DNA from 3 places in the Streptomyces sp. A01 genome. Region 3 is predicted to be linked to each of the others. Evidence: riboswitches for the same ligand, from Rfam matches in the RefSeq annotation. Region 3 holds a riboswitch; each other region holds the start of a gene.
The links. Region 3 has a riboswitch for cyclic di-AMP ahead of AC5P1B_RS24905 (transglycosylase family protein). Riboswitches for the same ligand answer to the same signal wherever they lie in the genome.

Region 1 (10,264 bases), on a different contig from region 3:
GACGGCCGACGGGCCACCACCCACTGGCGGTTCGCTGACCTGCTGGCCCGCCGCCACCCGGACGTCACCGTCGAACCCGCGTCCTTGTACGTCGACGAAGGGCGGATCATCACGGGGGCGGGAGCAGCGGCGGGCTTCGACCTCTGCCTGCACCTGCTGCGGCGGGAGTACGGCGCGGCGACAGCCAACGCCATCGCCCGGGACCTGGTGCTGCCCTCGCACCGCGACGGCGGACAGGCCCAGTACCTGGCCGCACCCGTGCCCGAGGACTGCCAGGACGAGCGTCTCGCCGAGGTGCTGGGCTGGGCGCGCGAACATCTCCACGAGCCGCTTCCTGTCGCTGAGCTGGCCCGGCGCGCGCTGATGAGCAAGCGTTCCTTCGCCCGCCGCTTCGTTGCCGCGACCGGCACCACACCGCACGCCTGGCTGCTCAACCTGCGGTTGAGCAGTGCGGAGGAGCTGCTGGAGACCACGGACCTGCCGGTCGAGGAGATCGCCCGCAGGGTCGGATACGGAAGCGCGGCCGTACTGCGCGAACAGTTCGTACGCCGCCGGGGAGTGCCGCCCCGCGCCTACCGCCGCTCCTTCTCCCGCACCCCGTAGCGAACAGCGCGAGCCGCACGGGCGGCGGCGCCGTTCGCGTACGCCGCCGCCGTCACATGCGGCTGCCGCCCTACCTGATCGGTGATCGGTCCCTGGCCCCATGGGCCTTCTACCGTGGACAGCCGACAGCCGACAGCCGACAGCCGACAGCCGACAGCACGCCGTCCCGCCGGATGGCCGGCGGGACGACGTGCGAGACCCCTATGGCTGCGTCGGGTCTCTCCCCCGTGCGCAGGAGGCTGCCGCTTGTGGGCGCCGATCAGATGGATCAGTACTTCGAGGAGGCCCACACGTATGCGCCCTGGGGCCCCACAGGCGGTGCCACTTGGCGGCTGCTTCGACCCCGTCCCCTGCCGGGAGCTGGGCCTGGGCCGCGGTGGTTGTCCGAGGCTGGGTCGTAGATTCCGCGGCGATCGCGCCGGAGAGCGGGGTCAGGGCGAGTCCTCCGCCGAGCACGGTGTCGCCGCCGACAGAGCGAGGCTCTTACGTACGTTCATGATGTGCGTTTTCCTCCCCGTCCGGTGTGCACCACAGATGATGCCGTGGCGTGGCGGCCAACGACGAGAGCCGCAGGCCCAGTTGGTCGCCGCTGAGTCGTCCCACGCGCTGACCTGCTGGGACGCTGCCCGGGGAGACGCCGCGATGGGACGACGCTGGGACATCGGCGGTGTTCGCATCCCAGAATGGCCGCTTCTCGGTGGGAACCGGAGGCGGGAATGTGATGTCGTCCTCGGCATAGGGGCACGGCGCCTCAAGGAATGTCGACGCGTGTGGAGTGGAACATGCCGCGTTGGAAAGAACTGCCTGCTTCTCTGGATCACCGGGTGGCGCAACTCATCATTCAGTTGCGCAAGTTAAAAGATCGCAGCGGACTCAGCCTCGCCTCCCTGGCGACCAGGACCCCGTACAGCAAGTCGTCATGGGCGTGATACCTCAGCGGGGAGAAGCCGCCGCCGCGGGAGGCCGTGGTCGCGCTGTGCCGACTGGCGGGTGAGCCCACCGGGCGGCTGGTGGCGCTGTGGGAACTGGCGGACGCGGCCTGGAGCGGCCGGGCCCGGTTGACGGCCGAGGGCGAGAGGCGCCGTACCGAACGGGAGCGGTACGGCGTGCACGGCGAGTGCCGCGCGGCCGCCCCGCCCGGGAGCGCCGCAGGGCAGTCACGGGGGGAGCGAACGGGCCCCAGGCTGGCGGTGCTGGTGGCGGGGGGCTGCGCCGGGGTGGCTGCCGTCGCGGCTGGAGTGATCAGCGTGACGGCGGTCGGCGCGGACGGCGACCGTCCGCCGGACGGTCGCGGTCGCCGACGGCGGCCGCGCCGCCCGGCTGCCACGGAGAGTCCTGCCACGGAGAGTCCTGCCACGGAGAGTCCTGCGACGGTGGGGACCCGCTGGCGCTGGGGTGCGTGGATGGGGGCGGGCGGTGACGGTGCTGGACAAGGCGGCCGCCGGGGGGCGGCGGGTGCAGATCCGGTACAGCGAGGCATGCGCGGCGGCGTGGGGGCGGCTGGTGCAGGGAGAGCAGGGGGACCGGATAGCGATGTCGGTGGCGGGAACCGCCCTGAAGCGGGTGGAGACCAATGACGCGTACGCGGATCGCGGCTACCGCTTCACGCCGATGGCGCCGGCCGCCGGGCCGGGGGACATGAGGCTGTGCCTCGACCCGGCGGGCAAAGCGCCGCGCCAGTGCTTCCAGGCGCCTGGAGCGCGCTAGCGGACCTGACGCGAAACCGGACCATTGGGGCATCTCGGGCGCCAGTGACGCAGCTCACTGAATTGCGAGGCAACCTGTTACTCGGTGCGTCCGTCTGAATTCGGCAATCGTCAATCGTGCCCGTACGCAGGAAACTTATCGATGATCGCTGCGGTCGCTTATTGCTGTGAGAAATGGATCTCATGCACAGCGTGATGTCGGGCCGCCCGAATGTGCCGTAGTGGATCTCCAGTTGCTTGATCAAGCTTGTCGCGGAGAAATTCATGTGTTTACTTTGGCGCCCCGCTGAAACGCAGGCGGGAATCCGCAGCCGGAATGCCGAATCTTGCCGCCGGCCGCGGAGAAACCTCGACTGATCACGGCAAGAGCGGGGGAACCAGGTAAGCGCCGGACCGTGCTTTTCGCGGTACGGCTAGGGGTGAAGACGCGAGGCGGCGTAAGCCGCGGCAATGTGCGTCCGGGCAACTCCAGCCCGAATCCGACAGCTCACCTCGTAGGCATAGGAGAGGAAACACCCCTATGTCTAGTCGTGGACGCCACCGCCGTATCACCACCGGCCGCCTCGCGCGGATCTCGCTCGCCCTGACCGCGGGCGGCGCCGGTCTGGCCATCCCGTTCCTGGGCGCGACCCAGGCGAACGCCGCTTCGGTCGATACCTGGGACAAGGTCGCCGAGTGCGAGAGCACTGGCAACTGGAGCATCAACACGGGTAACGGCTTCTACGGTGGCCTGCAGTTCACCGAGAGCACCTGGCGGGAGTTCGGCGGCACCGCTTACGCCCCGCGCGCCGACCTGGCCACCAAGGACCAGCAGATCGCCATCGCCGAGAAGGTCCTGGCCAGCCAGGGCCCGGGCGCCTGGCCGGTGTGCTCGGGCAAGGCCGGTCTCACCGCTGGTGGCGAGGCTCCCCAGATCGCGCCGAACGGCACCAAGGAGAAGGCCCCGACGACCCGCGACGCGCGTCCCGCGCCCGCGCCGAAGGCCGACAGCAAGCCCGCCGCCCGCGCCGAGAGGGCGAAGCCCGTACACGGCGACTCGTACACCGTGCGGACCCACGACACCCTCTTCAAGATCGCCAACGCTGAGGGCATCGAGGGCGGCTGGCGCGCCGTCTACAACGCCAACGAGGACGTCGTCGGGTCCGACCCGGACCTGATCTACCCCGGTCAGAAGCTGAGCCTGCCGGGCGAGGGCAAGGCCCCGGCCACCCCGAAGCCGCAGGCGGCGAAGCCCAAGGCGGCGGCGCCGAAGGCCGAGTCGAAGCCCGCACCGGCCAAGGCCGAGCAGCCCTCGTCGTCCGGGTTCACCGCGCCGGTGGCCAACACCACCCTGGGGACCCCGTACCACCAGTCGGGCGGCAGCTGGTCCAGCGGCTACCACACCGGCGTTGACTTCCCGGTGTCGACCGGCACCCAGGTCAAGGCCATCGGTGCTGGTGAGGTCGTCTCCGCCGCTTCCGGCGGCGCGTACGGCAACGAGGTCGTGATCCGTCACGCCGACGGCAGGTACAGCCAGTACGCGCACCTGTCGCAGCTGTCCGTGTCCGCCGGGCAGTCGGTCACCTCCGGCCAGCAGATCGGCCTGTCGGGCAGCACCGGCAACAGCAGCGGCCCGCACCTGCACTTCGAGGTCCGCAGCGGTGCCGGCTACGGGTCGGACATCGACCCCATCGCCTACCTCCGTGCCAAGGGCGTCAACCTCTGAGCCCACTATGGCTCACGCGTCACTCCTGACGTCCCAGTGCCCCTCCTCGCCGCATGTGGCGAGGAGGGGCACTCTCGTTGGCCGAGACCGGGGCCGGGGCCGCACTCGCCGATCGTCAGCGGTCGGCGCCGACCAGGGTCAGCACCTCGTCGGCCAGCTCGTGCGCGGGCCGTTCGCCGTCCAGGAGAACGGTGTCGGCGGGCAAGGTGTCGACGGCGGCCGCGCACCGCGCGATCTGCGCCTTCCCCCACTGACGCGCCGCCTCATCGCGCTCCGGGTCCCCCGGCGCGACCACGCGCGCGTCGATCCGTGCGGCAAGCACCTCCGGCGGGACCTTGAGGAAGAAGTGGTGCAGAGCCACTCCCGCCTCCCGGAACGCGCCGAAGATCTCGTCCATGTACCCCGGGTCGACCAGCGTCATGGGGGCGAGGACCGGCCGCTCGTACTCCTCGACCAGTCCGAGGGCGACGGACGCCACCTGCCGCCGCCACAGCCTGAGATCCTGGAAGTCACCGGTCGGCACGTCCACGATCTCCCGCAGCAGATAACCGACGTGCTCGGGGTCGTACACCAACGGCGCGGGCCAGCGCCGGTGCAATTCGCCGACCAGGGTGGTCTTCCCGCTGCCGAAAGCCCCGTTCACCCAGACGATCACGCATGTCTCCCCTCCGCCGCCGCTGTCAGCAGGCACGCTAACCCGCGACATCCCGGCTGCCCACGCTGGGCCGGTGGTGCGGGGGCGCAGCCCATGGCCAGGCAGTTGGCAAGGCGAATGGGCAATCCCGACAAGGATTGGTCAGCGAGGCGGAGGCCGGGGCGGCGGCTGGCACCATGCCGACGTGGACACCGCAGACGTACCGCGACCCGTGCGGCGCCTCCGGGAGCGGGGCGCTGGGGAGAGCGACGAGCAGGTGACCCGCTGGGCGCTGGAGGCGCGCGGCGGTGACGCGGAGGCGGCGGAACGGTTCGTACGCGCCACTCATCGCGACACCTGGCGGTTCGTCGCCTGGCTGAGCGGCGACGTCCCGGGCGCTGACGACCTCACCCAGGAGACGTACCTACGGGCTCTGAGCAGTCTTCCCGGGTTCGCCGGGCGCTCAAGTGCCCGCACCTGGCTGCGGGTCATCGCCCGCCGGGTGCTCGTCGACCGCTACCGCTCCGCCTCCGTACGGCCCTCGGTCGCCGACACCGCCGACTGGGTGCCGGTCGCCGAGCACGCCCAGCCGACTGGACTGCCGGGGTTCGAGGAGGGCGTGGCGCTGCTCGACCTCCTGGACACCCTGGACGCCTCCCGGCGGGAGGCGTTCATCCTCACGCAGCTGCTGGGGCTGCCCTACGGGCGGGTGGCGGCGGCGGTCGGCTGCCCGATAGGCACCGTACGGTCCCGGGTGGCCCGCGCCCGCGCGGAGCTCGCCCGCCTGATCCGCTCGGCCGAGGCCGGGGCGCTGCCCGCGTAGGCCGTGTCCGGCGGATCGTGCTGGGGGCGCCGGGGGGCTCCTGTCGGTGTGTCGTGCGGGTGCGGGTGCGGGTTGCGTTGTGGTTGGTCGCGCGGTTCCCCGCGCCCCTGGTGGGGCGCATCCCTGTGCTGGGCTGGGCCCCTTCGGCGGAGTGTGCTGGGGGAGACCCTGTCCGTGCGTTGTGGTGTGCCGGTGCGTTGTGGATGGTCGCGCGGTTCCTCGCGCCCCTGACGGGGCACATCTCTGTGCTGGGCCTGGGGCCCCAGCCTCGCCTGGCCGCTGTCGCGGCGCGTGTTCGTATCAGCGGGCCTACGCGGGGTGCGTCGCCCATGGGCCGGGGAATCCTACGTGCCCCGCGCGGCGCTCAGGGGAATTTCATCGCACCTTGAGTAGCCACGAAACGAGGACCCGCGTGCTCCGTACCGTCTGGCGAGCAGCGCATCTGGTCGCTGCGGACGCGGCACACGTTCCCGTATGTGCCGTACGTACTCCCGACAGGAGGCCGGAGTTGAGTCACCGACATGTGAACAAGCGAAGCGGAGCCATAGCCGGGACGGCGGCTGGCGCGCTCGTGGCAGCGGTTGTCCTGCTTCCGCGCGCCGACGCCACCCCGGACCAGGCGGCCCCCACGCCCAGGACGCTGACCTATCCGTCCGCTGTGCGGCTCGCGTCAGGGCTCGCCTCGGACATGGGGAAGGAAGTGGCGGGTTGGTACTACGACGTCAGCACGCGCCGGGTGGTCGTCAACGTGCTCGACGAGGACGCCGCCCGCCAAGTGCGCGCCAAGGGCGGGGTGCCGAAGACCGTGGAGCACAGCATGGGCACACTGCGGTCGGCCACGCGGACCCTGCGCCACTCGGCCGCCATGCCGGGCACGGCCTGGTCGATCGACCCGAAGGCGAACAAGGTCGTGGTCACAGCCGACAGAACAGTGGACTCCGCCGAGCTGTCGACACTGATCAGGACAACGGAACGCATGGGCTCAGCGGTGACGGTCAAGCGGTCGGCGGGGGAGTTCAAACAGTTCGACGACGGTCACGGGGCCACGAGCGGCACGAGCGGCCCGCGCGGTGGCGCCGGGTCAGGCGCGGGGACGGACGCCGGGCAGGACGCCGGGCAGGACGCCGGGCGGGACACCGGGGGCGAGGAGGCGGGCAGCGGCACCGCTGCGGCCGGGGGCGATGCCATCTTCGGGGGCGGCGCTCGCTGCTCCCTCGGTTTCAACGTCACACTGGACGGAGCGCCGGCCTTCCTCACCGCGGGCCACTGCGGCAACGCCTCGCCGACCTGGTCATCCGACCAGGCGGGGAACGAGCAGCTGGGCACGGTGGTGGAATCGCAGTTCCCCGGCAACGACTTCGCCGTGGTGGCCTACGACGACCCGGCCACCGAGGCGCCGAGCACGGTCAGCCTTGAGGACGGCACCTCGCAGGAGATCACCGGTGTCGTCGAGGCAAGTGTGGGCCTGGTCGTACAGCGAGCGGGCAGCACGACAGGGCTCAGGGACGGCACGGTCACCGGCCTGGACGCCACGGTCAACTACGGCAACGGTGACATCGTCAACGGCCTCATCCAGACCGATGTGTGCGCGGAGCCCGGTGACAGCGGCGGCTCCCTGTTCTCCGGGGAGTCGGCGGTCGGACTCACGTCCGGCGGCAGCGGCGACTGCACACAGGGTGGCGAGACCTTCTTCCAGCCGGTGTCCACGGTCCTCCAAGCCACCGGCGCCGTGCTCGGTGACGACGGCGCGGGCAGCGGTGACGCCTCGGCACCGGAGTAGGCCACCCGCACGGGGACATCGCACGGGGACATGAATCCGGTGACGCGGGGTATGCGGCGGTCGTCCATGAAGGGTGTCGGTCGACGCCACGATTCCCGGGAGGTCTCATGACGACGCCGGTGAGGTCCGCAGCGGCGGCTGGTACGACGGTGGCCAGGGACGGGTGCCTGCCGGAGGTGGCGGAGCCGCACAAGCTCGCGCCGAAGGACGCCCGTTCGATCTCCAAGCTCTTCTTCGAGCGGCTGGCCGTGCTGGAAGAGGGCACACAGGCATACCAGGACGCGCGCAACACCCTCATCGAGATGAACATGTCGCTGGTGCGCTACGCCGCCGGGCGGTTCCGCGGCCGGGCCGATGAGAGGGAGGACATCGTCCAGGTCGGAATGATCGGCCTCATCAAGGCCATCGACCGGTTCGAGCTGTCCCGTGAGGTGGAGTTCCCCACCTTCGCCGTGCCGTACATCGTCGGCGAGATCAAGCGGTTCTTCCGCGACACGAGCTGGGCCGTGCACGTCCCCCGCCGGCTCCAGGAGGCCCGCGTCGAACTGGCCAAGGCCACCGACGAGCTGAGCACCCGGCTGGGGCGCTCGCCCACCGTCGGCGAGCTGGCGGCGCTGACGGACCTCACCGAGGAAGAGATCATCGAGGCCCGGCTGGCGTCCAACGGCTACAACTCCTCGTCGCTGGACGCGGCCGTCAGTGGTGAGGGCCCGGACAGCGCCACGTCCCTGGCGGACTTCCTCGGTGCCGAGGACCCGGCCCTGGAACTGGTCGAGGACCTCCACTCGCTCGCCCCGCTGCTCGCCGGGCTCGACGAGCGGGAACGCGGCATCCTGCGTCTGCGGTACGTCGAAGAGCTGACCCAGACCCAGATCGGCAAGGAGCTCGGCATCTCGCAGATGCACGTCTCCCGGCTGCTCTCCCGCGTCCTCGCCCGCCTGCACCACGGCCTTCTCACCTCCAGGTGAGCCAGCCGCCCGCACGAGCCGGGCGGCTGTACGGCCGGCCCGGGTAACCGCGCCGGCCGTACGTGGTGCCGCCCGCTGCAATTGACCGGCACCGCGCCGCGCCGATCCCGGACGACACCGCGCAGCGCGGCAGACATGGCAGTCCCGCATGTCAGTCCTGGGTACAGCGTGCGGCACCACTCGGTGCCTGCGGCACGGGCGGCACGTGGGGTGGCACGCCACCAGCGGTGCCGGTCCTGTGGGCCTTTCCGCACCGGGTCCCGATACCGGGTCCCATTCTTAGCGGGAGGTTAGATCTTCTTCTTGAGCCTTGTTCGCCCATGGCGGCCGAACGCAAGCTCTGGACACTTCGCACCGCACCCACCAGGACCTTTCTGGAGCCGCCATGCCATCGCCCGCCGTGCCGACCCCGCCTCCGGAAGACGTCCGGCTGTCCGCCGAAGACGCCCGGCCGTCCGCCGAAGACGTCCGTAAGAAGCGCCGTCTCGCCCTGATCGGCGGGTCACTGGGCAACCTTGTCGAGTGGTACGACTGGTTCATCTACGCCAGCTTCGCGATCTACTTCGCCGATTCCTTCTTCCCTGGCGACAACCCGACCACGAAGCTGATGAACACGGCGGGCATCTTCGCGGTGGGCTTCCTGATGCGTCCCGTCGGCGGCTGGGTGCTCGGCCGGGCGGCGGACCGGCACGGACGCAAGAGCGCGCTCACGCTCACCGTCACCATGATGTCGGTGGCCGCCCTGCTGATCGCGATCGCGCCCACGTACGACCAGTCCGGTTACTTCGGCGCGCTCGTGCTGCTGCTCGCCCGGCTGCTCCAGGGCATGAGCATCGGCGGCGAGTACGCGGCGAGCGCCACCTATCTGACCGAGGTGTCGGCGCGGAATCACCGCGGTCTGGGGTCGTCGTTCCAGTACGTCTCCATGACCTGCGGCCAGCTGCTCGGCCTCTGCATGCTGATCATCATGCAGCACACCCTCACCACGTCCCAACTGGAGAGCTGGGGCTGGCGGGTGCCGTTCCTGCTGGGCGCTGTCTTCGCGCTGGTGGTGTTCTGGCTGCGGCGGCGCCTGGCGGAGACCGACGCGTTCAAGGAGAAGTCGGACGACGGCCCCGACGACGGGGCGGGCACGCTCAAGATCCTGTGGCAGCACCGTCGACAGGCCGGGCTGGTCATGGCGCTGACCCTTGGCGGGACGGTGTCCTACTACACGTACACGACGTATCTGACCAAGTACCTGATCGGCAGCGCCGGCATGGAGAAGTCCACCGCCTCGCTGGTGAGTTTCACCGCGCTGGCCGTCTTCGCCGTGCTGCAGCCCTTCGCCGGGGCGCTGTCCGACCGGATCGGCCGCCGCCCGCTGCTGATCACCTTCGCGGTCGGCTGTACCTTCGGCACCTATCCGATCATGACCGCCCTCGGGTCGGTGTCGTCGTACTGGTCCGCGCTCGCGCTGTCACTGCTGGCCCTGGTCATCGTCACCGGGTACACCTCGATCAACGCCGCCGTGAAGGCGGAACTGTTCCCCACCCGCGTGCGCGCCCTCGGCGTGGCCTTGCCGTACGCGATCGCCAACGCGCTCTTCGGCGGGACGGCCGAATATGTGGCGCTGTGGTTCAAGAAGAGCGGCCACGAGAATCTGTTCTTCTGGTACGTGTCCGCCTGCGCGCTCGTTTCTCTGGTCACCTACGTCCTGATGCCGGACACCAGGAACGCCGCGATGAGCCGCGCCGAAGAGGAAGCCGACGAGCAGAGCGGGCAGGACTGCCAGCACGGGCAGGACGGCGAGGAGGGAAAGAACGGAAAGGCGGGGTGCGACGGGAACATTGCGCCTGGTCGTGATGATGGGACCGCCGCGTCGCCGACGCCCGTCTCCGCGGGCGCCGACCGCTGAGCTTCAGCGGAATGCGGGGAATACGGGGCATGACGGGAATGCGGGAGGGCTGGGAAGCGGGAGCGCACGAGCACGCGGGAACGCACAGGCACAGGACCAGGCCCCGTCCAGGCGCGCGCACGGGCCGGGTTCTGTGCCCGTGCGGGAC
Region 2 (10,264 bases), on a different contig from region 3:
GGCATTGGAGGTGTAGCAGAGGTCGCCGATGTCGGTGTCGGGCGCGTCCCGCAGCATCCGCTGGTAGCGCTGGATCTGCCCGTGCAGCGCGGGGGCGCTCCTGGCCGACAGCGTGAGGAGGTGGCCGTCGCCGTCGGCCGGGGCGGGGGTGTCCTCCGCGCGTTCGGGTGCCTCTTCGAGGACGACGGAGGCGATGGTGCCGGTCAGGCCGAAGGAGTTGACCAGGGCCCGCCGGGTCGTGGCCGACCAGGGGCGGGCGTCGGTGGCGACGGTGACCGGGGCGGTATCCCAGGGGATGCGGCGGGAGGGCGTGTGGAAGTTCAGGTGCGGGAAGATGGTCTTCTCGCGCAGTTGCAGCGCGGTCTTGATGACGCCGCCGATGCCCGCGGCGGACTCCATGTGCCCGACGTTGGTCTTCAGCGAACCGATGGTGACCGGGTTCTGCGGGGTGTGCGACTCGCTGAAGACGGAGGTGATCGCACTGATCTCGATCGGGTCGCCGAGCGGGGTGCCGGTGCCGTGCGCCTCGATGTACGAGATGTCGTGCGGCCGCAGGTCGGCGGCGGCCAGCGCGGCGCGCATCAGCCCCTCCTGCGCGGTCCCGTTCGGCACCATCAGGGAACTGCTCTCCCCGTCCGAGCCGACGGCTGAGCCGCGTACGACGGCGTAGATCTGGTCGCCGTCGCGCTGGGCGTCGGCCAGCCGCTTGAGGAGCAGCGCCCCGCCGCCCTCGCTGCGGCAGTATCCGTTGGCGTCGTCGTCGAAGGTCTTGCAGCGGCCGTCGGGGGCGAGCATGTTCGACTGGCTAGCGAGGATGTACGGGCGTGGGCTGACGATGGCGTTGACGCCGCAGCACAGCGCGACGTCGGTTTCGCGCTCGCGCAGCGCCTGGGCGGCGAGGTGCACGGCGACCAGGGACGCGGAGCAGGCGGTGTCCACGGTCATGCACGGCCCGCGCCAGCCGAGGAAGTACGAGAGCCTGCCGGACACCGCGCTGAGCGCCGCTCCGGTGGGCATGTAGCTGTTGAGTTCCTCGTTGGAGTACGCGCCCATCTCGCCCGCGTAGTCCGTGTTGCTCACGGCCACGTAGACGCCGCCCCTGCCGTGCCGCAGGGTGCCGGGGTCGATTCCGGCGTCCTCCAGCGCTTCCCAGGAGACTTCGAGGGCCAGCCGCTGCTGGGGGTCGACGTAGTCGGCTTCCTTCGGTGAGATGTTGTAGAACTTGGCGTCGAACTGGTCGATGCGGTCCAGGAAGCCTCCGCGTTCGCAGCGGATGACGCCCTTGGCTTCGGGGTCCTCCGAGGTGAGTCCCTCGGGGTCCCAGCGGTCCGTGGGGAGCTCCCGTACACCGGACTGCCCGGTGCGCAGGAATTCGGCGAATCCGTCCGGCGCGTTGTTGCCGCCGGGGACCCGCAGGCCGATCCCGACGATGGCGATGAGTTCGCCGGTGGTGTCCCGCTCCGGTCGGCCGGCGCGGTCCTGCTCCTGCGAAGAAGCGGCGATTCCTGACATGGCTCCTGCTCTTGTTCGCACAGTGCGTGCTCCAAAACTCACGAGGCGACAGCTCGGGTCGTTCGTACGGCGAGCCGCACACCGCCGAGGCAGGCGGGCACGTCTTCCTCGCCGAAGCGGCAGAGAGTGCTGACGAGCACCAGTGCCCCGCTGTCGCCGTCGCGTTCTTCGACGCCGACCACGTCAAGCTCTCCCCAGAAGTGGCGCCCGCGCATGGGGCGCCGGAAGGTGCTGCGGAAGTCCACGATGAGAATGTCGGGGAGCTGCCGCGCCCAGAATTCGTCAATCGTCCAGGTGTCGAACGGCCACATCGCCTGTTCTTGTACGGACTTCGCCAGAATGTAATAGACCAGTTGGTTATAGCAGAGGTTGAATTCGACGGCGTTGAAGTGACCGGTGTTGTCGATGTAGCACGACTCGGGAATGGTGAATTCGCCGCGCGCGCTGACCCGACCACCGTCCCGGGGTTCTCCCTGACGCGTCACGGTGGCTGTTTTGAGATACCGGCAGTGAGGTTTGTACGGCGTGAGGACCCGTGTCAGCAGATCCTCGTCACACGCGTACGCGACCGGCTTGGCCGCAGGAGTGGCCAGTTCCACGGTGGCCCCTCAGCGGTCGGACGCCGGGCGTCGGCCGATGCCGGGGTAGAAGTCGTACTCGTCGTGCACGGTGACGCGGTGCGAGACGGTCGGCTCGGGCTTGGCCGTATGCCGGGCGCAGTGCACAAGGCTGCGGTTGTCCCACAGCAGCAGGTCGCCCTTGTCGAAGGTCTGGAGGTGGATATTCTCGTGCTGGAAGGTCGTATCTGACTGGCCGGTGGCCGCGAGCAGCTCCCTGAGCAGGCTGTCCGGCAGCGGCTTGCCCTCGGCGTCCTGCAACTCGTAGGTGAACGCCTCGCTGATGTACAGCAGGGGCTCACCGGTGACGGGGTGCGGGAAGACGGTGGGGTGGGTGACGGCGGGGGTGGACTCCTCGATCTCGGCGAGGACGTCGACGACCGGCCGGTAGACGTCGGTGGGCCGGATCTTGAAGTAGCGCCGCACGCTGTTCAGGCTGCGGGTGCCCGCGATGGCGGCCTTCAGGTCGGCGGACAGCTTGCTGTACGCCTTGCCCATGTCGATGAAGTACGTGCCGCGGTTCTGCCGGGGAACGACCTGCGGGTAAATGAGAGTCAGGCCGAAGGGACGCGGCATGAACGAGTAGTCGTGGTGCCAGAACTTCCCGGTCTGGGGCACACCGACCTGCTGGCCCTCCTCCTTCACGTTGGAGGAGACGAAGATCTCCTTGTGCTCCGGGTGGTGGTACATGGGCTGGTAGTACGTCTCCACCTCGCCGAGCCGCCGCCCGAAGGCGACGAACGCGCCGGGTGTGAGGTGCTGGTCCTTAAGAACAACGATCTTGTGCGTGTAGATCTTGTCTTTGAGGGCGGCGAGTTCTTCGGCGGTAGCGCCGAGGACGTCCAGTCCCTCCACCGAGATTCCCATTGCTGCTGTTGCCGGAATGGTGCTCATGATCTCTCCCATGGGTGATGAAGCGGATGACGAATGCGCGGGAACGAACAAGGGGGCGCTCTTCACAACGCCATGTCGCAGCGCTCGATGAGGCGAGCGCGACGGCTTCACGGGACTATCCGCGAACCGTCCTGAGCCTGGTCCAGTCGTCTCGCCTCCGGCGAGCACTGGTCTTTTTGGCTGCCCTTGTGGAGCTCGCTGCTCCCGTGGACACGCAGGGCCTGGCTGACGTGAGCGATCGACGCGGTCCGGTGCAAACCACGGACCCACGGTGAGCCGTCAGCGCATGCGGCCATGTCGCTCCTGTCGTCGTACTCAAGCCGCATCACCATGCCCGACCCGGCTTAGGCGGATCTTCGCTCGTTCTGAAATGGAAGAGTGACGCCTGCGACAGGTGTTCTAGGAGCTGTTGTCCGGGCGCCGCGTGACACGGCGGACACTGCGCGGACGGAGCGGAGATCCACAACAGGGCCGACCGGTCGCGATTAGCCCGATGGGGTGACGCGGGCACTCCCGATGAAGCAAGGGGGTGAACGCAGTGTGCACGCACCATTCGCCCGGCGTCCCGTCACCTCCACAGACCATCGCGCGCGGTTGACGCACGGGAGAGCGAACGCCAAGGACGGGCCCGTGAGCAGCGGTAAGGGCGCGAGGGGGCAGGGTGCGCGCGACACGGCGCGGGCGGCCGGGGATCAGTGGCGGACCGGGCGCGCGAGTCCGGCTGCCGTGTCCCACTGGCGGGATTCCGGCCCGTTTCCGGCCGCGCCCGGCGGGCGGGTGGGCTCGGCAGGGCGACGGCTCACCTGATAGAAGGAGGCGCCTGGCGAGCGTAGACCGAACAAACGCGGAGCTGCGGATGGCAGTCAGCCGACGTCGGTCACGCGAATCTCGCACCGGCGCGGCGGCGTACCGGCCGTCCGCGGCTGTCCCCCGAACGTGTCACGGCCTGACAGGCGACAGGCCGTCCGGCCGACGCCCCCTCGGGCGCACCACATCGCACGAGCCTTGCTCACAACCACCCCACGTGAGGAAACTTCCTTTGAAGATCAGGACTGTCATCAAGCTGGTGAGGAACCGTCAACTTCCGCTGACCCTGCGCCTGTCGAAGAACTGCCTGACACCGGTCTACCGCACCTCGTTCCTGGCCTCGGCGGCGAGCAACGGTGTGCTCAAGCAGCTCGCGGCGAGCCCCTGCGACGTCGCCACGCTCGCCGACGAACTCGACGTCCGCAAGGACAAGGAGCTGCTGCGGGTCTGGCTCGACATCGGCGTCCACCTCGGCGAGCTGGGCTACCGGCAGGGCCGGTACCGACTGCGGAGCAGTACGGCGAAGGAGCTCGCGCGCGCCGAGCAGGACGCCTTCGCCGCGATCATCGACCAGCTGCTGCGCTTTCACGCCCCGATGCTGCTGGACGCCCCCACCATGCTGCGTGACGGGCGGCGGCTGACCTACGCCGACCAGGACGGGGCGCTCATCGCCCGCTCGTCCCGGGCGCTGGAGCCGGCCGTCCAGGAGGCCATCAGGCTCGTAGTGGACCGCGCCGCTCCGCTCCGGCTGCTCGAAGTCGGCTGCGGCAGCGGCACCTACGTGCGGCATGCCGCCTCCCTCAACCCGAAGCTGACCGCCTTGGCGATCGATCTGCAGAGCGAGGTGGTGGAGCAGGCCACCACCCAGCTGGCGGAGTGGGGGCTCGCCGACCGGGTGGAAGTCCGGCAGGGCGATCTGCGGACGTTCGAGACCGAGCCGGAGTTCGACCTCGTCACGCTGCACAACAACATCTACTACTTCCCGGTGGCCGACCGCGTCGCGATCCTGGAGCGGGCCCGCTCCTTCCTCGCGCCCGGAGGCAGGCTGCTGCTGACGACGGGCTGCCAAGGCGGGAGCCTGGGCTCCCAGATGCTGAACATGTGGTGCGAGTACACCGATTTCGGCGGCCCGCTGCCGGAGCCGCAAGAGCTGGTGGGTCAGCTGAAGAGCGCGGGGTTCACCGACGTCGCGGCGCACCGGCTGATCCCGGCCGAGCAGTTCCGCGCGTTCGTCGGCACCAATCCGGCCCCCGCGCCCTCCTGACTCTCCGTCGACGTCCCAACCAGGCATGACGCCCGCCGCGCCTCGTGGCCGGGGTTGGTTTCCGCAGGTCAAGCGGGGCCAATGGGAGGCTGCGAGGTGAGCGGGGCGCGAACACCGAGTGACGAGGGCCGGGGTGAAGAACTTCACAAAAGACCGTTTCAGCTCTGAGTCTGGTTGGTTCATGACGCAAAATCCCTAACCGGCACTACCAAGCCCTCGTCACCATGGCGGGGCGGCCCGGGCGGACGCCGAGTCCTGCCGCCGTACCGGGCCCTGGAACGCACAACACTGAATTGGCAGGAACGGGAGACCCAAGCACGACGGGCCACGAACGCGGTGGCCCTTGGGGTGAAGCCACGCATGTGGCCGGGCAACTTCGCCAGCCCGAACCCGACAGGTCATCTTTCGCAGGCGGATGACGAAGGGCTCTCGCATGTCCACGCATGCACACATACCCCTGCCCGCCTCCCGGTTCGGCACCGCGTCCGCACTCACTGCGGCGCTCCTGGTCGGCACAGCGCTGGTACCGGCGCTGACCACCGAAGCCGAAGCGGCCACCCCGGCGGGCAAGGCCCTGAAGGTCGCAGCTTCCAAGAAGGGGGCCCCGTACAAGTACGGGGCGACAGGTCCGAGCCGGTTCGACTGCTCGGGCCTGACGCTTTACTCGTTCAAGAAGGCGGGGAAGAAGCTGCCGCGCACCGCGGCCGCCCAGTACAACAAGACCCGCCATCTGTCCGCGCGCTCCCGCAAGAGCGGCGACCTGGTGTTCTTCCACTCCGGCCGGAACGTCTACCACGTCGGCATCTACGCCGGGAAGAACACCATCTGGCACGCGCCCAAGCCGGGCAAGTCGGTCCGTAAGGAAAGGATATGGACAAAGAACGTCTGGTACGGCCGCGTGCGATGACGTACGCGTCAGCCGGGGGTGAGCAGGACGGCTGACGGGCCGCTCGGCCAAGCGGTGACCGCCGCCTTCGCTTCCAGCGGAGGCGGCGGCCGCGCGTGAGGACTCGCACACGGCCCGCACACTCACCAAGGCGAGTGATCCTTGCCGCGAATACGTCACCCGAAAGTGAGGCGCGCCGTTGTCCTTGCGTGCCGTCCTGACCGCGGACGGCCCGGACCAAAAGGACTAGTCATGTTGCGACGTACCACGGGCGCTGCCATCGCGGCGGCGGCGATGGCTTGCACGATGGCGCCCGCCCAAGCCAACGAGGCGACTGTTCCGCTCAACGCCGAGGCCAGCCTCTGCCTGCGCGGCGACGCCGCCCAGCGGCTCGCCGACCGCGGGATCTCCATGGTCGCCACCGGTGAGGCACGGCTCGCCGGAAAGCACCGGGAGTGCGTGGCCTTCCCGATCCACGAGGGCACCAAGACCAGCTCCCGGCTGAGCGGCGGCATCCTCTTCCACGACCGGGAAGACCGCCTCGAACTCAACAAGATCGTCAACCATGTGGACAAGGCCCCGCGCACCATGGTCAAGTCCTCCGTCAACGGAGCCGCCCCGCAGTCCACCAAGCTGCTGAAGTACGCCATCCGACGGGAGAACGTCCAGTTCACGCGCAAGGAACTGCGGGCCGTCAACGTCCCCACCACGCTGACCAAGCAGGGCGAGGACCTGTTCAAGCAGACGTTCCAGATGTCGCCGTTCCGCAAGGGGCAGAAGCTGTTCACCCTCAACGCGTCCACCGAGCTGGCCAAGAACGCCCCCAGGGACCCCGACGCGCTGGTCACCCCCAAGTAGTGAGCGCGCCTCGTGGCGGGTGCGCCGCCGCCCACCAAGGCCGGGACACGGGCGCCCGCGCCCGCGCGGCCTGGGTCTGCGGGCCCCCGGCCACGGGCCGCTGACAGACCGTAGCGGGTTCCGAGGACCGTAGCGGGTCCCGCTTCCCCGGTGCCGCCGACGCGCAGTGCGCTGCCGGCGGCACCGGGGTCAGTCCCCGCCGACCAGGCCGGCGGCCGCTGCCCTGCGGATTCAGCGGCAGGGGCCTGAGCCCCCGCGGGCGATGACCGGCCTCGTCCGGGCTCCGGCTCCCACGGCGTCATACGCGCCGCCCCCGGGCCCCTCTGCTCTGGTTCCCCGTCACCGCCGCGCGACCGCGCTGGTCTCTGGTCCGCACCCGTGCCTCCAGTAGCCGGACGGCCTCCCCCGCGCCCCCGGCCTGCCCCGCCGCGCACACCCGTGCCTTCCGCGACGCCCCACAGCCCGACACCGCGACGGCAGCGGTCCCGGGCGCCCTGAGACCAACCCGTCCGGCGCTCTGACTCCTTCCGGCTCTCCTCGGCTCCTCGGCTTCCGGCTCTCCGCAGCGCGACGAGAGTGGTGGCTGGGGCGCCACCGGCCCGCCCGCCTCCGCCCGTGATCGGCTCCACGTACGGTGTGACAGTGACGGTCGGCGGCGGCTGCCCGCGGCAGCCGGTCCGGAGCGGGCACGAGAGGGTGATGCGGACGATGCGGGTGGCTTTGTTGCGAACGGTGGGCGCGGCGACCGCGCTCTACGGCCTGGCGGTGACGGCGTGGCCTGACCTGCTGGCCCGGCCTTCCGGGCTGGCGGACGACGACGGCCAGGTCCGGTCGGCCACCCGGATCTCGCTGCGCCCACTGGCGTGGCGGGACGCCGCCAGTGGACTCGCCATGGTGGTCGCGCCCGAGGGGCCGGCGCTGCGGACCGCCACCGCGCTGCGGATCGCCGCTGACTTCGGTGACGCGGCGCTGCTCGGCCTGACGCTCCCGGACCGGGACCGGCGCGTCATGGCGGTCGCCGTCTCCGTCGGCTGGGGCGCCCTGTCCGTCGCCGGTCTGCTCACCTCTTCCCGGCGGGGGCGGCGATGAGGCCCCGCGCCGTGTTCGTACGCGACGCCACCGCCGTGGCTCCCGCCCTGGTCCTGCGCCCGCCCGCCATACCGCCGCGCGCCGCGGTGCTGCTGCTGCACGGCGGGCGCGAGGACGGTCTTGAGCCGCCGCCGTCGCTGAATCTGCCCAGTGCCCGGATGCGGCCGTTCGCCCGGGCCATCGCGCGCGCCACCGCCGAACATCCGATAGCGCTCGGCGTCGTCCGCTACCGCCATCGCGGCTGGAACGGCGAGCGGGACGACGCGGCTCAGGACGCGCAGCGTGCCCTGGACGAACTCAGCTCCTTCCACGGCCCCCTGCCGGTCGTCCTGGTCGGGCACTCCATGGGCGGCCGCGCCGCCCTGCGAGCCGCCGCGCACCCCAGTGTCCACTCGGTGGTGGGCCTCGCGCCGTGGTGCCCGGACGACGAACCGGTGGCGCAGCTGGCGGGCAAGCGTGTCGTGCTGCTCCACGGCGACCGGGACCGGGTGACGACGCCGAGCGGGTCGCGGGAGCTGGCCGCGCGGGCCAGGGAGGCGGGCGCCCAGGCGTGCGCGCTCCTGCTGCCCGGCGGTGATCACGCGATGCTGCGCCGGGCGAACGCCTGGCACTCGCTGACGACCCGGGTGGTCACCGGACTGCTCGGCCTGACCCCGCTGCCCACTGTGGTGGACAACGCGCTGTCCGCGCCGGAGGCGGACGGTCCGGAACTTCCGGCGCCGACGGGCTGAAGCGGGCCCCTGGCGACTGGCGTGAAACGTGCGGTCACGCCCGGGTGCCAGCAGAGCGAAACGCCCATAGAGTGACGGTGGAGAGCAGCAGGGAACGGAGAGCGTCAGGGCACTGGGCGCGGCGACCAGCGACGCCGGTGATGACGATGGCCCCGGCAGGGGTCACCGCCACGCCGGCTGGTCCGCGCGCCGTCCCTGGCAGCGCGGAACGTCATCACGAGGTGCGAGACACGGTGCGGACATCGCGACAGCCCGGCCCGCGGCCGCCACGGCACGCGGACCCTTCCCGCCGCCCGCCCCACCCTGGGCGCCGCGCCCCCGCCACCCGCTTCCCGCCTCTTCCCCGCACGGGCCCGCCCGGGAGCACTCCAGGTCCGGCCCGCCCGAACTCCTCGGCACCGGCGGTGAACTGGGCACCTGCCAGGCCACTCCCGACGCCAGGACAACCAGCTAGAGTCAGCGGTTTCCGCGCGGCATGAGGGGTAGAACGCGGGGCGACGGCGGATGTGGAGGAGACGTACGTGGAGCACGGCCGGAACAACGCCGTGCGGCCCAGCGCCGTACGCCGCTTCACCACGGCACTCTCCGACCGGTTCACCGCGCGCGACAGCGCTGCCCAGGACGGCAGCGCACGCGACGAGCTCACCTGGCTCAACGAAGCGAGCGTCCGCATCGGAACCTCCCTCGATCTCCTGACGACCGCGCAGGAGCTCGCCGACTTCTGCGTCCCCCGGCTCGCCGACGGCGCCGCCGTGGATCTGCTGGAGTCCGTGCTGCACGGCGAGGACGGCGCCCGGCCGGGCCGGGCCGACCGCCCGGCCACCCGGGCGATGGGCGTCGCGGCGATCGACGGTCTTGACTCGCTCGAACCCGACCCGGTGGGCGAACTCAGCTCCACGGGCGCGGACAAGTACGCCACGAAGTGCCTGACGACCGGCGAGCCCGTGCTCGTCGGCACCATCGCGGCGGCGGACTTCGAGCGCGTGGCACCCACCACCAGCGCGGCGGCGCAGCTGCGCGCGGCGGGAGTGCACAGTTACCTGGTGGTGCCGCTGATCGCCCGTGGGGTGCTGCTGGGCGCCGCCGACTTCATCCGCACCGGCGACCGGCCCGCCTTCTCCCCGACCGACGTCGCCCTCGTCTCCCAACTGGCGGAACGGGCCGCCCTGTTCGTGGACAACGCCCGGCTGTACGAACGTGAACGCGCACACGTCGTCAGCCTGCAGCGCAGCCTCCTCCCCCGCGCCACCCCGCACACGCCCGGACTGGCGGTCAGCCACCGGTACGCGCCGACCGCCGACCCCGGCGGTGTCGGCGGCGACTGGTACGACGTCGCGTCGCTGCCCGGTGGCCGGACCGCGCTCGTCGTCGGGGACGTCATGGGCCACGGCCTGTCGGCCGCCGCCACCATGGGCAAGCTTCGCGCCGTCGGCCGGACCCTGATGGCGATGGACATGGCGCCGGACCGGGTGCTCGCCAGGCTGGACCTGGCCGCCCGCGACTTGGAGGAAGACCAGATCGCGACCTGTCTGTGCGCGGTCTACGACCCGGCCGACGCGAGCTTCACACTCGCCAGTGCCGGGCACCCGCCGCCGTTGCTGGTCAC
Region 3 (10,264 bases):
ATGCGCGTACGACCGCACGGCCTGCTCGAAGATGCCCAGATCCCAGGACATCGACGCCAGGCGGCGGTAGCGAAGTATGGAGAGGGCGGCGTAGACGGCGAAGAGCGCCGTGGCCAGCCAGTACGGGTCGCAGCGCGGGTCCCGCAACCGCGTCGCCGCGTTCCTGAGCCTGCCGTCCAGCCGGGCCGCCGCCTTGTCCGGGCCGGGCCCGGTGGCCTCGGCGGGCTCATGGTTCCCCGCAGGCTCCGAGGGGGCCTGGGACCCGGTGCGCCCGGCCGGGACCGCGGGGCTGGTGGAGTCGGCGGGCGTCGCTTCGGGAGAGCTGTCCGGAGTGACGGGAGCAGCCGAATCCATGCGGAGATCCTTCGCGTGCGAATGACGGTGACCGAGCGCGGCGTGGGGACAGCTCACCCCCGCCGCAAAGATACGTGAAACGGACCCGGGGCCCGGTGGCACTGTTCTGGTTCCCGCAACCGCCCTGGTGGGAACGGGTATGAGGGGACTAGAAGAGGGTGAAGAGGGGTGGGGAGGGGTCGCCGGACCCGCCGCCGCTCTGATGCCGCATGCTTCGCGGCGTAGCCCGGAGAATTCCCGCGGTGTGATCAGGCACGAACACAGGCATGAATACAGGCACGCATACAGGCGTGGACAAGGGGGCGGCGGGCTGTGCGTACGAAGAGGCATGTGAGCCAGGGGGCAGCGGTGCGCGTGTGGGGGGTCCGCCCGGCGCCGGCCGTCGCTGCGGCTGTGGTCGTGGCCGTGGCGCTCGTCGCCGGATGCGACGCCGGGGGAGAAGGCGACGCCGCACCGAAACCCGGGACCGTCGCGCCCGACGGCTGGGCGGTGGCTCCGCTCAAGAACCCCGACGGCACCAAGCCGGGGCTCCGGCCCCTCACCTCGGACGCGGACAAGGCCGCGGCGCGGGCGCTGATCGAGCGGCTGGAGACGAAGGGGCGCGGCCCGAAGACCGGTTACGCGCGCGATGAGTTCGGCTACGCCTGGATGGACACCGCCGACGGGGTGCCGCTGGCCCGCAACGGCTGTGACACGCGCAACGACCTGCTCAAGCGCGACGGCCGGAATCAGCGCTTCCGTTCCGGCTCCGACTGCGTGGTCGTTTCGATGGACCTGTACGACCCGTACACCGGCAAGGACATCGCCTGGAAGAAGGCGAAGGCGGCCGAGGTGCAGATCGACCACGTGGTCCCGCTGTCCTACAGCTGGCAGATGGGCGCCGCCCGCTGGCCGGAGAGCAAGCGCGAGCGGCTGGCGAACGACCCGCTGAACCTGCTGCCCGTGGACGGGCCCGCGAACAGCAGCAAGAGCGACTCGGGCCCCGCCTCGTGGTTGCCGCCGAGCAAGCGGATTCGCTGCGCGTACGGGGTGCGTGTCGTGCAGGTGGCACTGAAGTACGAGCTGCCGGTGACCGCCGCGGACAAGACGATGATGCTGGGGCAGTGCGGGGCGTAACGGCGGGCCGGGCGGGTCGGGAACGGGCCGAGAAGGGACGCCGGGTGATGATCCGTCCGTAGATCCGCCTGTACGTCCCTGGCGCGCATCTCATCTGTCCACGAATCGTTGGTCGAATCAGTGGCTACGGCCGCGCCGACTCCATACCATCGATCAACGTCAGGTCGGTGCATATCCTTGCCGGGAGGCTCCATGCTGCGTCCCTCGAAGAGCCGCAGGACTGCGCTCTCCTTCTCCGTCGTCGCGCTGGTCGGCGCGACGCCGCTCCTCGCCGGGTGCGGCAGTGACGCGCACCCCGGAGCCGCCGCGGTGGTGGACGGCGACCGGATCACCGTGTCGCAGTTGCAGTCGCAGGTCAGGGACGTACGAGACGCGCAGCGCGACGCTCCGCAGGGCGAGCAGCTGATCGCGGGCTCCAGCAGGCTGAACCAGGACACCCTGATCCGCATGATCCAGGCCCGGGTCGTGGAGCACACCGCCAAGAACAACGGGGTGAGCGTCACCCGGCGTGAGGTGCTGAAGGCGGTCAAGGACACCGAGGACCAGGAGGGTGGCGCGGAGGCGCTGCGCACGCTGTTCCTGAAGCAGGGCATCTCGCCGAAGCACATCAACGAGACCATCCGCCTTGAGCTCGTCCGCGTGAAGCTGCTCCAGAAGCTCGGCCAGGACAAGGCGAACACCGAGCTTCAGGCGACGTCCAAGAAGCTGGGCATCGACGTCAACCCGCGCTACGGCAAGTGGGACAACCAGCAGGGCACGGCGGTCCTGGTCAAGGAGCCCTGGATCAAGCAGATCACGAAGGACAAGGAAAACGACCAGGAAGCGGAGCAGCCCGCGTAGGTGGGTAACGTTCGAGGCGTGAACGCTCCTCGAACCCCCGGTCGCCTCGTCCTGCTGACCACCACCCACCGCGTTTCGCCCGGCCTGCTGTCCTGGCCCGCGTGGCAGACGCTGCGGGACGCCGACCGCGTACTGTGCTCCGACCCCTCGCATCCCCAGCTGCCCTATCTGCGCGACGCGGGCGTCACCGTGGAGATCAGCGAGCAGGACGCCCGCGCGCTGGTGGGCTACTGCGTCGAAGGCGGCCGCACGGCCGTCGTCCTCACCTCGGCGACCGGCGACTCCGCGCTCACCGACGGCCTGGCCCGGCTCGCCGGCTCCGGCCGGGAGACCATGCCCGACCTCGAACTGCTGCCCGGCTCGTACGACCTCCCGGGCGCCAGGCTGCTCGACCTGGTGCAGGTCATGGACCAGATCAGAGCCGCGTGCCCGTGGAGCGGGGTGCGGACGCACGAGGACCTGGCCAAGTACGGGATCGAGGAGGCGTACGAACTCGTCGAGGCCATCGAGGCGGGCGACCGGGAGGAGTTGCGCGAGGAACTGGGCGACGTCCTGCTCCAGGTCGTCTTCCACGCCCGTATCGCCGAGGACGACCCGGAGGAGCCGTTCGCCATCGACGACGTCGCCGCCGGGATTGTCGACAAGCTCATCCACCGCCACCCCCACGTCTTCGGCGGGGAGTCGGCGAAGACCCCCGACGACGTCAAGGCGCACTGGCTGCGGACCAAGGCGACCGAGAAGGGCCGCGACTCCGTCACCGAGGGCATTCCGATGGCGCAGCCCGCGCTGGCGCTGGCCGCGAAGCTGGCCTCCCGGGCGCGTGTGGCGGGGCTGACCGTCCCGCTCACTCCTGGTCCCACCGCTGGTTCTGCCGCAGTCACGGATGAGGCCCATGGGACGCTCGATGCGTCCGGGGCGGCTGAGGTGTCCGCTGTCGGCTACGAGCTGCTGGAGCTGGCGGTGCGCGCCGAGGCGAACGGGGTCGACCCGGAGACCGCCCTGCGCGCGGCCGCCCGCACCTATCGCGACGCGATCCGCGCGGCGGAGCGGCCGACGGATTCCCCGTCGTGACGGCTGTGCCGGTGTCCCGGATTCCGCGTCGTTGACGGTCGCCCCGTCGTACGGATTCCCCGTCGTGGCGGCTGCCGGTCATGGGACGGTTCGCGGGTGTGCGGCGGCGGGGGCCGGGGCTGCGGATTCGGGCCGGACGGCGGTGCGGGCGGGCCGCGGCGGCAGTGCCCCTGGTCAGGGGCCCCGCGGCGCATGAGCCATTCGGCCGCACGAGCCGACTGACCACCATCAAGGGGGGTACTCGTGGCGCATGAACATTCAGAGCATGGCCGCAGCCACCGGTCACCCCACCGGTTCATCCGTCGACTCCGCCGTTGACACCGTTGTCGAGCTGGCCCTCAAACGCGACCACCTGGTCGGCATCGGCCCCTTCGTCGCCGGGCTCGCCATTGTCGCCGTGCTGATCCTTGCCGTGGTGTACGGACTGCGCCGACGAGAACGCGAACCCGAGCCGACCATGGAGCCGCAGCCGCGTTCCGGGGCGTGGGAGACATCCGAGGAGTACCGCAGGGGCAACTGCCCGCCTGATCATGGTCCCGGCCACCAGGAGGACGGGGAGCAGATCGGGTACATCACCCAGCACCGCGAGCCTGATGAGGTGCCGCATGAGGGCGGGCGCCGCATGATGCCGTACGAATTCAAGGACCACGGAAACGAGGGCACCCGGCCCGTGCCGGGTGAGGAGGAGGGCCAGGAGCGCCAGGGGCGAGGCAGGTGAGCGGGACCGCCCAGCAGACAGAGGGACGGAGGGACGGAGCGGGGTGGAGGGACGGAGCGGGGGAGCGGGACGAGTAGCGTCTGAGGGTGCCCGAAGAGAACGCCGCCACGCCCCCGCCGTCCCCGTTGCCCACCCCCGCTACGCTCTCCGCCCCGGCCCCGGCCATGCCGCAGCCCGCCACCCCGCGCCCGGTCGCGCCGCGTCCTGCCACCTCGCGCTCCGCTACCTCTCAGCCCGCCGCTCCCGGCCTCGCGGCCCCGCAGCCGCAGGACGACGCCACCAGCTCGGCCGCCATGCCCGGGGGCGACCGCACCCCGCCTGAGCGCCCGGCGGCGCCGGAGCCGCCGGGGAGTCCGGCACCCGAGAGCCCGGCGCCGGAGCCGCCCGCGAACGGCCCCGCGCCCCAGGCCCCCGAAAGCCCCGCGCCGGACGGTGTCGCCCCCGCCCCGGCCGACGCGCCCGCGGACAGTTCCAGCCCCGCGCCCGCGGACAGCCCCCGTTCCAGCCCCGCCCCCGGCGGGTGCCCGGTCACGCCCGGAGGGGCCGGTGGGCCGGGCGCCGCGGGTGGCGGCATGCCCGAGATGTTCACGTGGGAGTTCGCGGCCAACCCGTATCCCGCGTACGCGTGGCTGCGCCAGCACGCCCCCGTCTACCGGACGGCGCTGCCCAGCGGGGTCGAGGCGTGGCTGGTGACGCGGTACGCCGACGCCAAGCAGGCGCTCGCGGACGGGCGGCTGTCGAAGAACCCGGGGCACCACAGCGAGTCGGCGCACGCCAGGGGCCGGGTCGGCATCCCCGGTGAGCGAGGCGCCGATCTGATGACCCACCTGCTCAACATCGACCCGCCGGACCACACCCGGCTGCGGCGGCTGGTCTCCAAGGCGTTCACCCCGCGCCGCGCCGCCGAGTTCGCCCCGCGCGTGCAGCAGCTGACGGATCAGCTCATCGACGGCTTCCAGGAGCGCGGGAGCGCCGACCTCATCCACGAGTTCGCCTTCCCGCTCCCCATCTACGCCATCTGCGACATGCTCGGCGTTCCCCGCGAGGACCAGGACGACTTCAGGGACTGGGCGGGCATGATGATCCGTCACGGCGGTGGCCCGCGCGGCGGCGTGGCCAGGTCCGTCAAGAAGATGCGGACCTACCTCGCCGAGCTGATCCACCGCAAGCGGGAGTCCCTGCGCCTCGGGGAGGCCGACGACCTGATCTCCGGGCTCATCAAGGCCAGCGACGACGGCGAGCACCTGAACGAGAACGAGGCCGCCGCCATGGCCTTCATTCTGCTCTTCGCGGGCTTCGAGACCACCGTCAACCTGATCGGCAACGGCGTCTACGCGCTGCTGCGCGACCCGGGGCAGCGCGAGCGGCTGCAGAGCGCCCTCGCGGCCGGGGACACCGCGCTGCTCGACTCCGCGGTCGAGGAACTGCTCCGCTTCGACGGGCCGGTGGAGCTGGCGACGTGGCGGTTCGCCACCGAACCGCTCACGCTCGGCGGGCAGCGCGTCGCCGCGGGGGACCCGGTGCTCGTGGTGCTCGCCGCGGCCGACCGCGACCCCGAGCGCTTCCCCGACCCCGACACGCTCGACCTCGGTCGCCGCGACAACCAGCACCTCGGCTACGGCCATGGCATCCACTACTGTGTCGGCGCGCCACTGGCCCGCATCGAGGCACGGACGGCCCTCGCCACCCTCCTGACGCGCCTGCCCGACCTTCGGCTCGCTGCCGAACCCGACGAACTGCGCTGGCGCGGCGGGCTCATCATGCGGGGGCTGCGTACGCTTCCGGTCGAATTCGGCACCGGTGCGCGACCGGTCGACTCCCATGAGTGAGACCGGCCCCCGGCGCGGCCAGGGTGACGAAGCGTCAGTTGTGTGATCTTGGCGTGACCTCCACTACATCAGCTTGTGATGATCCTGTGTCGGCAGTATTTTCGACCGTCAACTCGACCGACTCGACTGCCACACGAGAGGCAACCGCATGCGATCCGGCCACGGCAGACACCGCCGCCCCCGTCAGGCTCCGGCCATCATCGTCGCCGCGGGGGTGACCGGAGCGGGAATCGCCCTTCCGCTGCTGGGCGCCACCAGCGCCGTGGCGGCTGACACCGAGACGTGGGACCGGGTCGCCGACTGCGAAAGCGGCGGCGTCTGGAGCGCGAACGCCGAGAACGGGTTCTACGGCGGCCTCCAGTTGACCCTCGACGCCTGGCAGCTCTACGGGGGCACGGACCACGCACCCCGGCCCGACCTGGCGAGCCGTTCGCAGCAGATATCCATCGCCGAGCTGATCCTCGCCGACCGGGGCCCGGTGGCCTGGAGCGGCTGCGCGCGCACGGCGGGGCTGACCGAGGACGGGGAGATCCCGGACATCAACCCCGGGGACACCGGTTCGCAGAGCCCCGACGAGTCGGCCACGCCCGAACCTGACGCCACTCCCACCCCCACGCCCAGCGAGGGGGAGCCGGACGAGGCCGAGCCCACCGAGATCCCCAGCGGCACCGCGAAGCCCAAGCCCAAGCCCAGCGAGAAGCCGGGTGATGAGCCGGACGGCAAGCCGAGCGGGTCACCCAGTCAGTCGCCGGGCGAGGAGTCCGGTAAGCCGTCGCGGGAGACTCCCGAGGACGAGGCCCCGGACAGGACTTCGCCCGAGAAGCCCGGCGATGGCCGGACGGAGCCCGGCACGGGCGGTGGCAAGCACCGCGGCGAGCCCGGCACCGGGCCGGAGGCGGAGAAGCCCGGTTCGGGCCCGGCGGACGACGAGGCGCGGCCCGGCGGGCGGCACGCCGACCGCGGCACCGGGGAGCGCGGCGATCCGGGACGTACGGACAAGTCGGCGGACGGTGACCATGTCGTCCGTTCCGGTGACACGCTGTCAGCTATCGCGGAAGAGCACGAGACCCCCGGTGGATGGCCCGCGCTCTACGAGGCGAACGAGAGCGTTGTCGGCGCCGACCCCGACCTCATCCTCCCAGGTCAGAGCCTGGAACTGACGGTTCCTGAGAAAAACTGACGGGACCTGCGGGCTGCTCCATTCGGGCAGGAATATCCGTTACGTGAAAGTGAGACATGAGTCTCTTCGGAATCAGGGCGTGTCTGCCTTGTCCGATCTTCGCGTGAGGTTCCTGACCTGCGGAGATGTGAAATCCTTGGCGGCAAACACGGCTTAGTTTCCAGGGATGTTGGGGTTTGAGTGCCCCGGCCTCCTGTGTTTACCGTCGTCATCGCTCACCACCGTGAGCGCCACTGGTCGTCACGCCGAATCCTGCCGACGGCCGGGGGGAAGTCGACGCGTCAAGCGCCGAAGGCAGGAGCGGGGGAACCACAGGTAAGCGCCCGAACGGCCCGTTTCAACGCGGAGCCCGAGGGCTAGGGGTGAAGCCATGTGTGATCAATGCACGCGGCCGGGCAACTCACATGGCCCGAACCCGACAGCTCACCTCGTAGGCGTCGGTGAGGAATCAAAACATGCTGATTTCCAAGGGTAAGCACCGCCGTCCGTCCAAGGCCGTCCGTATCGCCACGCTCGCCGGTGTCGCCGGTGCGGCCGTCGCCGTGCCGCTGATAGGCGCCACTGGCGCCTCCGCCGCCACCACCGACCAGTGGGACCAGGTGGCGCAGTGCGAGTCGACCGGCAACTGGTCGATAAACACGGGTAACGGCTACTACGGCGGTCTGCAGTTCTCGGCCTCCACCTGGGCCGCGCACGGTGGCACCGCCTACGCCCCGACCGCCGACAAGGCGTCGAAGGCCCAGCAGATCCAGGTCGGCGAGAAGGTCCTGGCCAGCCAGGGCAAGGGCGCCTGGCCCAAGTGCGGCGTGAACCTGACCTCGGGTGGCGGCTCCAGCGCCCCGCAGCAGCAGGCCGCTCCCCAGCAGAAGGCCGCCCCGAAGGCCGCCCCCAAGCAGCAGGCGCAGCCCAAGGCCGCCCCGAAGCACGCCGCGCCGCAGACCGCTCCCGAGCGGCCTGCCCCGAAGCAGCAGGCCGCCCCGAAGCACGCCGCCCCCAAGACGATCAAGAAGGGTGACGGCGAGTACAAGGTCGAGTCGGGTGACACCCTCGCCAAGATCGCCGAGGCCGAGGGCGTCAAGGGCGGCTGGGAGAAGGTGTACGACCTCAACAAGGACGTCGTCTCCGACGCCAACCTCATCTACCCGGGCCAGCAGCTCCGCCTGAGCTGATCCCCCGTCCCCTCCCCGCCAGGCCGGAGGGGTACGAGACCGCCCCGCCCCGGTGCGCCTTCCCCCGAGCGCACCGTGGCGGGGCTCCTCGGTTCTCGGCTCGCCGTGCCCGGCCACTCGCGCAGCCCGGCCACTCACCGTGCGCGCCAGCCCGCTCGCCTGGGCTCGCCTCCGCTCGTCCGTCGTGGCGTCGACAGCCTGCCGGGCATGTCGTTCGCCCCGTGATCTGTGTTTTTGTCCTCGTTACCGTCTCGTCGGGCGGGCGAAGGGCAGGCGGACGTCCCAGCGCCGGTTAGGCTCGTGCTGCAGAAGCGTCTGACCCACACGAAGGAGACCGCTCGTGCCGTCCATCGACGTCGTCGTAGCTCGCGAGATCCTCGATTCGCGAGGCAACCCCACGGTCGAGGTCGAGGTCGGCCTCGACGACGGCAGCACCGGCCGTGCTGCCGTGCCGTCCGGCGCCTCCACCGGCCAGTTCGAGGCCCTTGAGCTGCGGGATGGCGACAAGGCCCGCTACGGCGGCAAGGGCGTGGAGAAGGCCGTGCTGGCCGTCATCGAGCAGATCGGCCCGGAGCTCGTCGGCTACGACGCCACCGAGCAGCGGCTGATCGACCAGGCGATGTTCGACCTGGACGCCACGCCGGACAAGTCCTCGCTCGGCGCCAACGCCATCCTCGGCGTCTCCCTCGCCGTCGCGCACGCCGCCTCCGAGGCGTCGGACCTGCCGCTCTTCCGCTACCTCGGCGGCCCGAACGCCCACCTGCTGCCGGTCCCGATGATGAACATCCTGAACGGCGGATCGCACGCCGATTCGAATGTGGACATCCAGGAGTTCATGATCGCGCCGATCGGCGCGGAGTCCTTCTCCGAGGCGCTGCGCTGGGGCGCCGAGATCTACCACACCCTCAAGGGCGTGCTGAAGGAGCGCGGGCTCTCCACCGGCCTGGGCGACGAGGGCGGCTTCGCCCCGAACCTGGACTCCAACCGCGAGGCCCTCGACCTCATCCTTGAGGCCATCAAGAAGGCCGGTTACACCCCCGGCCAGGACATCGCGCTCGCGCTCGACGTCGCCGCCTCCGAGTTCTACGAGGACGGCGCGTACGCGTTCGAGGGCAAGTCCCGCAGCGCCGCCGAGATGACCGCGTACTACGCCGAGCTGGTCGACGCGTACCCGCTGGTCTCCATCGAGGACCCGCTCAACGAAGAGGACTGGGACGGCTGGAAGACCCTCACCGACGAGCTCGGTGACAAGGTCCAGATCGTCGGCGACGACCTGTTCGTCACCAACCCCGAGCGGCTGGCGCGCGGCATCGAGAGCGACACCGCCAACGCCCTGCTGGTCAAGGTCAACCAGATCGGCTCGCTGACCGAGACGCTGGACGCCGTCGAGCTGGCCCAGCGCAACGGCTTCAAGTGCATGATGTCGCACCGCTCCGGCGAGACCGAGGACGTCACCATCGCCGACCTTGCCGTCGCCACCAACTGCGGCCAGATCAAGACCGGCGCCCCGGCCCGCTCCGAGCGTGTCGCCAAGTACAACCAGCTGCTGCGCATCGAGGAGATCCTCGACGACGCGGCCGTGTACGCGGGCCGCAGCGCCTTCCCCCGGTTCCGTTTCGCGCAGTAAGCACGGCCCGTAAGCGCGGCGCGGAGATCCGCTTCGCGCGGTGAGCGCGGCGTGGCCATTCGCCCGGCGCAGCCGCTTTTCCGTCCGTCCCCGGCCCCGGTCCCGTACCGTGGCCGGGGACGTACGTGTGTGCTGGCGGCGGTCCGGCCGTCCGGCAGCGCACCGTGCCAGCACGCAGGGATGCAGCAGGGAACGAAGGAGAGACGTGCCCGCGGACCGGTTCTCCACCGCAACCAGGCTCAAGGCACTCGGTGAGAACGCCGCCGCCCGGGTGTATCGCGCCCGGTCGCCGCGCCGTGGCCGGCTGACCGGCCGCGCGGCGCTGCTCGCGCTCGTCGTCTGCTCGCTCGTCGTGGCACT

Region 1: another riboswitch for cyclic di-AMP. It lies ahead of AC5P1B_RS19045 (transglycosylase family protein); the one in region 3 lies ahead of AC5P1B_RS24905 (transglycosylase family protein).
Region 2: another riboswitch for cyclic di-AMP. It lies ahead of AC5P1B_RS02290 (C40 family peptidase); the one in region 3 lies ahead of AC5P1B_RS24905 (transglycosylase family protein).

What each region holds. Positions count from the first base shown of each region.
Region 1 is NZ_JBWLKN010000013.1:43,965-54,228, reverse strand. Features, by position in the region: gene AC5P1B_RS19060 (GlxA family transcriptional regulator) at 1-603, shown strand, start outside; gene AC5P1B_RS19055 (hypothetical protein) at 1,374-1,532, shown strand; gene AC5P1B_RS19050 (DUF2690 domain-containing protein) at 2,020-2,310, shown strand; cyclic di-AMP (ydaO/yuaA leader) riboswitch at 2,627-2,822, shown strand; gene AC5P1B_RS19045 (transglycosylase family protein) at 2,830-4,014, shown strand; gene AC5P1B_RS19040 (AAA family ATPase) at 4,130-4,669, opposite strand; gene AC5P1B_RS19035 (sigma-70 family RNA polymerase sigma factor) at 4,854-5,471, shown strand; gene AC5P1B_RS19030 (S1 family peptidase) at 5,980-7,251, shown strand; gene AC5P1B_RS19025 (RNA polymerase sigma factor SigF) at 7,359-8,219, shown strand; gene AC5P1B_RS19020 (MFS transporter) at 8,605-10,116, shown strand.
Region 2 is NZ_JBWLKN010000001.1:552,814-563,077, reverse strand. Features, by position in the region: gene AC5P1B_RS02310 (SDR family NAD(P)-dependent oxidoreductase) at 1-1,512, opposite strand, end outside; gene AC5P1B_RS02305 (FcoT family thioesterase) at 1,551-2,111, opposite strand; gene scoE ((3R)-3-[(carboxymethyl)amino]fatty acid oxygenase/decarboxylase) at 2,121-3,023, opposite strand; gene AC5P1B_RS02295 (SAM-dependent methyltransferase) at 4,063-5,094, shown strand; cyclic di-AMP (ydaO/yuaA leader) riboswitch at 5,371-5,523, shown strand; gene AC5P1B_RS02290 (C40 family peptidase) at 5,528-6,001, shown strand; gene AC5P1B_RS02285 (hypothetical protein) at 6,233-6,838, shown strand; gene AC5P1B_RS02280 (hypothetical protein) at 7,547-7,927, shown strand; gene AC5P1B_RS02275 (alpha/beta hydrolase) at 7,939-8,658, shown strand; gene AC5P1B_RS02270 (SpoIIE family protein phosphatase) at 9,180-10,264, shown strand, end outside.
Region 3 is NZ_JBWLKN010000020.1:23,601-33,864, forward strand. Features, by position in the region: gene AC5P1B_RS24865 (DUF2079 domain-containing protein) at 1-354, opposite strand, end outside; gene AC5P1B_RS24870 (GmrSD restriction endonuclease domain-containing protein) at 685-1,470, shown strand; gene AC5P1B_RS24875 (SurA N-terminal domain-containing protein) at 1,663-2,310, shown strand; gene AC5P1B_RS24880 (nucleoside triphosphate pyrophosphohydrolase) at 2,329-3,381, shown strand; gene AC5P1B_RS24885 (DUF6479 family protein) at 3,632-4,099, shown strand; gene AC5P1B_RS24890 (hypothetical protein) at 4,329-4,631, opposite strand; gene AC5P1B_RS24895 (cytochrome P450 family protein) at 4,672-5,928, shown strand; gene AC5P1B_RS24900 (transglycosylase family protein) at 6,077-7,108, shown strand; cyclic di-AMP (ydaO/yuaA leader) riboswitch at 7,385-7,560, shown strand; gene AC5P1B_RS24905 (transglycosylase family protein) at 7,564-8,277, shown strand; gene eno (phosphopyruvate hydratase) at 8,618-9,904, shown strand; gene AC5P1B_RS24915 (FtsB family cell division protein) at 10,110-10,264, shown strand, end outside.